Regions from separate parts of the Paraburkholderia denitrificans genome, predicted to be linked through region 1. Evidence: riboswitches for the same ligand, from Rfam matches in the RefSeq annotation. Region 1 holds a riboswitch; the other holds the start of a gene.
The links. A riboswitch is a leader RNA that binds a small molecule or an ion and turns the genes downstream of it on or off. The one in region 1 is predicted to bind cobalamin.
Positions count from the first base shown of each region.

Region 2: it holds a riboswitch for cobalamin, as region 1 does, so the genes downstream of both, ACFPTO_RS15965 (hypothetical protein) here and ACFPTO_RS13645 (TonB-dependent receptor domain-containing protein) in region 1, are expected to answer to the same signal.

Region 1 is NZ_JBHSMP010000016.1:155,700-158,614, forward strand. Features, by position in the region: gene ACFPTO_RS13645 (TonB-dependent receptor domain-containing protein) at 1-1,359, opposite strand, end outside; cobalamin riboswitch at 1,739-1,937, opposite strand; gene ACFPTO_RS13650 (COG4705 family protein) at 2,407-2,915, shown strand, end outside.
Region 2 is NZ_JBHSMP010000017.1:308,742-311,656, reverse strand. Features, by position in the region: gene ACFPTO_RS15975 (ABC transporter ATP-binding protein) at 1-341, opposite strand, end outside; gene ACFPTO_RS15970 (FecCD family ABC transporter permease) at 338-1,339, opposite strand; gene ACFPTO_RS15965 (hypothetical protein) at 1,363-1,788, opposite strand; cobalamin riboswitch at 1,823-2,109, opposite strand; gene ACFPTO_RS15960 (ATPase) at 2,306-2,656, shown strand; gene ACFPTO_RS15955 (cell division protein ZapA) at 2,653-2,915, shown strand, end outside.

The sequences.
Region 1 (2,915 bases):
GAAGCCCGGGTAGAACAGATCGTTGAACGTGGGCAGACGGAAGGCGTTGCCGTAGGAGACGCGTGCGGTGTACACCGGCGTGATTGCCCAGGCGAGCGAGACGTTGCCCGTGTTGACCGACTGACCCTGCACGATCTCGTGCCGGCCTGCGAGGAACAGCGTCCACGGGCCGAGCGTGGTCGACTGATGAAGCGACACGGCCGAATCGTTGCGCGCGGGAAGACCGCCCGGGATATCGAACGGCAGGAATGCCTGTTCGCGCGTGAAGTCGTAGGCGAGCTTCGTTTCGCCGGTCAGCGGCTGGCCGAACAGCCTGTGGCCCGTCTCCTGATGGGTGATCGACGTCGATGTGGAGAATCGCGTCGAATCGATTTCGTCGTTGGGAATCGACGGGTTGTGCGCGAAGAGGAACTGACGGTCGTTCGCGAAGCCGACTGACTGGTCGAACTGCGTGTACGGCGTAATGTCCAGATGGAACGCAGCGCCGGTCGTCAGTTGATTATCGCGTTGCAGGTTGTTCCCGCCCGCGTTATCGAACGAAAGCTCGGAGCGGTGATAGAGCGCGAAGGTCGAAATCGACCAGTTATCGCGCGCATATCCCAGGCGCGCATCGACATTTTGCGCGTGATACGGGTTGCGTCCGTCCTCGTGGCCGAACGCAAAAGGCTGGGTTGCGTCGATGCCCGCCGTGTTGTAGTCGTGCAGTCCGAGCGAGTAGGTGAGCCCGCCTAGCGCGGACATCGGCCCCGTCGACGGGATCGTGCCCGAGGTGCGCAGCTGCGTGTCGAACGTCTTGTTCGAGCCGCCGCCGAACGACGCGATTGTCTGATTCGGCTGGTTCGATGCGTGGCGCGTGAAGAGCTGCACGACGCCGCCGACTGCGTCCGCGCCGAACGAGGCCGCTGCCGGGCCGGAGATGACCTCGACGCGATCGAACGCGGAGGTCGGCAGATCCGCCCATTCGGCCACGCCGGTGGTCACGGAGCCGACGCGAATACCGTCGATGAATACGGCAACCTGATTGCCCGCCGAGCCGCGAATGCTGACCGCAGTGGCCGAACCCGGCCCGCCGCTCTGCGAGACGGTGATGCCCGGCAGCGTGGCGAGCGCTTGTGCGATGCCCGGATCGGCGGGAGAAAGACGATCGAGATCCGTACGCGTGAGGACCTGTGTGGTCGCGTAGCGCTGGTCGAACGATTGCGGCAAATGCTGGGCGTCGCCCACGACGAGAATGTCCGGCAGGGTGCTTGCCGCGCCCGGCTGCTCCTGTTGCGCAAGCGTTGCGTCGTCCGCGGCCTGGGCGCTTTGCAAGGCGCAGGCGGTGATGGCGGACGTGACGATGAGATGACGAAACTTCATGAGTGACTCTTCAAATACGTTTTGGGTCTGAACCGGATGCAGCGGCTGGCGCGGGCCTTGCGGCGCGCGCTTAGGCACGTTCGCTCCGATCGGCGATCGGAATGGCGCGGCAGTGCGCAATGCGACTAAAAGCGGGGCGAAAAGCGGAGCTAATACGCCCGATCAGAGGCGCGAGCGGACGAGACAGACGGAACGGATGAGCGAGCGGCTCGTGTGGTTCGAGGGAGCCGGCTGGCGGCGCGGCAATGCGGCATAGCCCGCAAGGAGGCGGGTCGAGAATTAACGGACATGTGACAGTTCCTGAGGCCGGGCTGTCCTTGCAACGAGCGACCGCACAGGGCGGTGCTGGCGCATCGGGACACCCCGCCCGGTGCGGCTGCTTGGACCTCGGTTGATGGCAGGTCTCCTGGCTTGCGGGTCGTTGTCCGGTGCCGACCTTCCCGGGTATCCCAGTGGTCGCGCCTGGCACGGACTCGCCGCTTACAGTTGCGGGGGCAGCCGCAGATTCGAAGCGTGGGTGCTTCTACTGCGTTCCCATTTGATCCCTTTGGCGGGAACCATCGACGCGAGAGGGTACAGATTCCCGCTCGCCGCCGTCAAGTTTTTGGCTAACAGTTGTTGTAAGTTTGCCCGCGACACTTTGGCTGCACAGCTTCAGCGTTGTCGGGCAGGAAGCGGCGGGCGGGTCATGCAATCCGCGTGGTCCCGCGCTTTCCCATACCTGAAAGTAATCGCCGTGCTGAATGACCTGCGTGATTTAGCTGGGCCGTTTCAATCCTGGAGACCGGCCTGGATTATTTCCGTTAAACAATATTTCTGCGTGAACTCATTGGGCGTCAGTTAATCGACGGACTCGTTGGCGATCCCGTCGTTAATGTGGTGCGGATCAATCTCGAACTGCGCCGTGAATACGGCGCACCGGCCGGATGCGTTCCGCCGGATCAGGCAGCGGAAAAGGGGGCAGTAGGTCGTTAAGCCGTTGTTAATTATGCGTGTCTATAATCACAGACTCTTTCGTTTCGTGTGTGCGACACAAGGAGTCTTTCGATGCAATCCAGCCCTCGAAGTTTGGTCGAACACGTCGTCAGCAAGGTGCCCGAGGTAACGCTCGGCTTTTGGATCATCAAGATCGCATGCACCACGCTCGGTGAAACCGGTGGCGATTGGGTGACGATGTCGCTCAATCTCGGTTATCTGATCGGCACGCTTATTTTCTTCGTCGCATTCGTCGTGCTGGTTTCAGCACAGATCCGCGCACGCAAGTTTTATCCGTTTCTCTATTGGGCGACCATCGTCGCCACGACGACACTCGGCACGACGCTGGCCGATTTCTGTGATCGCTCGCTCGGTTTGGGTTATCCCGGCGGCGTCTCGATCATCCTCGCATTGCTGGTCGCAAGCCTCGCGATCTGGTACCGCGTGGAGGGTACCGTTTCGGTTGAAAGTGTCGTGACGGCGCGCGTGGAGTGGTTTTACTGGGCCACGATTCTGTTTTCGCAGACGCTCGGCACCGCGCTCGGCGACTGGGTTGCCGGAGACGACCGCGGCGGCCTCGG
Region 2 (2,915 bases), on a different contig from region 1:
GCGAGATGCGGATAGCGGTTGAGCAGCACGATGTCGAGCACGCTCGCGTTGAACGCATCGTGCACGTCCTGCGGCATCAGCGCACGACGCTGCGCGAGCTTGACGGGCGCCCAGTCGGCCAGCGCGCAGCCGTCGATTTCGACGTGGCCTGCCGCGCTCGTGCGCAGCCCGGCCAGCGCGCCGATCAGCGTCGTCTTGCCCGCGCCGTTCGCACCGGCGACACACCAGATTTCACCCGCACCGAAGGACAGCGTGAGCGATTCGACGAGCGTGCGTGCGCCCGCGCGCAAGGTCAGCGCGCGGGCGGCCAGGATCGGCGTGTCATGGGTTGCGTGATTCATCGCGAGCGCCTGTGCAGCAGCATCCAGAGAAACACGGGCACGCCCGCGAGCGCGGTCACGACACCGACCGGCAACTGTGCTGGCGCAGCCACGGTGCGCGCGGCGAGATCGGCGCCCATCACGGCGAGTCCGCCCGCGAGCGCGGCGGCGGGCAGCAACATGCGCTGGTCGTTGCCGAACGCGAGCCGCAGCATATGCGGCACGACGAGCCCGACGAAGCCGATGGTGCCGCCCGTCGTCACGGCCGCTGCCGCCGCGAGCGACGCCACGAGATAGACGCGCACGCGCAGCCGCAGCACCGGCACGCCGAGCGCCTGCGCCGCCGCGTCGCCGCGCAGCAGCACGTTCAGTTGCGGAGCGACCGGCACGATGGCCGCGAGCACGAGCACGAGCGCACCGAGCGCCGCCCACGGCATGCTCGCGCCGTTGAGATCGCCCGTGAGCCAGAACAGCATGCCGCGCAGTTGCGCATCGGGCGCGAGCGTGAGAAGCAGCGTGATGAGCGCGCCCCACCCCGCAGCCGTCACGGCGCCGGTGAGCAGCAAACGCGGAGAACTGTCCTGCGGCTCGCCGCGCCACAATTCACGGCGCGCGAGGCCGAGCACGAGCAGGATCGACGCGAACGCGCCCGCGCATGCGCTCGCCTGCACCGCCCACGCGGCCAGGCCAACGATCATCGCGACGAGCGCAAAGGCGGCCGCGCCGCCCGATACGCCGAGCACATACGGCTCGGCGAGCGGATTGCGCAGCAGCACCTGCAACAACGCCCCGGCAAGCGCGAGCAGCGCGCCGCACGCGAAGCCGCCGAGCGCGCGCGGCAGGCGCAGCGTGCGGACGATTTCGGCGGTCATATCGGTGCTCGTGTGCGATGGCGACAACGCAGCCAGTGCCTGCGAGAGCGTGACCGGTACGCTGCCGATCACGAGCGATGCCGCAAACACAATGAGAGCGGCGAGCGCCAGCGCGAGCCAGATGACGCACGCGCGCCGCGCGCTCATCGACGCCCGGAACCTGGGCCCGCTCACGGCAGGTATGTGATGGCGATCGGCAGTTCGCATCGTGCGGGTCGAAGGAGTGCGTTGTCGTTATCGAAAGGAAAGGAACCAGGCGCTCTGCCGCGTGGCGTGCAAAACACCCGCACACGAATACCAACACGAACACGAACGATGCGCGCGCATCGTTCTCGCAGGGATGCGCCGGTCACGAATGCTCGATGAAAAACGGGCGCAGCCGGGTTCAGCGATTTCACCTGCATCACGCTGTTCATGATGTGCCCCATGAAGCGCAACGAGGCACGAGCACCCGCTTTGCAGCGGCGCAAAGCGCCAAGCCGCAGATCGCGCACAATCGCGCAGCAGGTGTGCAAATACATGATGGTGATGATCCGGTAGCCAGCGTGCGCGTGCTCCGCTCTGCGCGAAACGGCGCGATAAAGGGCCGTGTCCACACGACGCCGGTGCATCGCACCGGCGCGGCTGACACGAGTTCCTCGCCCTCTGGCCGGTATCCGGGCTGGCGACGACGCGATCCGCCTTCCCGCGCCTTTGCGCAGTGGCCTTGGATGCACGCAGAAATTGCATGCCGGGATCGAGTTGCGCGCGAACATCTTGCCAGAGGCGATGCAAGAAGCGCGCGCGGTCGCGGTACCGTTGCACAGAGCAGCACAGGATGGCGTATGTCCGGGGCCGGACTTCGCTCCCTGTTTCCCGCTTAGTTTCCCGTTTAACAGCGCATTTCGAGCGCGGGCACCAGAGTGCGGCAAGTGTAGGAGCGGCCCGTCTGGACGTCAAGAAAAGCGTCCGCGCCACGCCGGCGTCGTCGCGTACGGCGGCAAAATACATTCCCGCTGTGCAGACTCGGTGACGTTACCTGCAAGAAGCAGGGATGTTACGTCTGGAAACGACACAATTATCGGAATACCCGGTAATCCGCGCTAGAATGCCTGTCTTTAGAGGACGCAGCACATGCTCAACGAACTCGAAACACTCTCACAGAATATCGGGCGGCTGATCGAGATCAATCGGCTCCATCACGAGGCGCGCCAGGCACTCGAAGCACAACTCGCGCAATTGCAGTCGCAATGCGATGCAACGTGCGCCGAACTCGAGCAGGTGCGCGAAGAACGCAATGCACTGCAGGCGGAGCGCGATGCGCTGTCCGCGAAGATCGACGACGCCCAGGTGCGCCTGAACGCAATTCTCGAAAAATTGCCGCGCGCACGCGCGCAAGGCGAGCCGGACAACCAGCTCGATCTGCTCGAACAGTCGCCGTCCGCCGCTGAAAGTAACGCGGCCCGCCACGGAGAAAACGCATGACCACCAAACAGATCGAAGCGACGATTCTCGGCCAGACCTATCGCCTCGCCTGTTCACCCGAAACCGAAGGCGCGCTGCTCGAAGCCGTGGCGCGCGTGGATGCGGAAATGTCGAAGATCCGCACGCACAGCAACGTGCGCGGCATGGATCGAATCGCCGTCATGGCGGCACTTTCGCTCGCGTCGGAACTGCTGCGACTGCAGACAAGTGTGCGACACGGCGAGGCATTCCCAGCCGAAGAAATCCGTCGTACAATGCG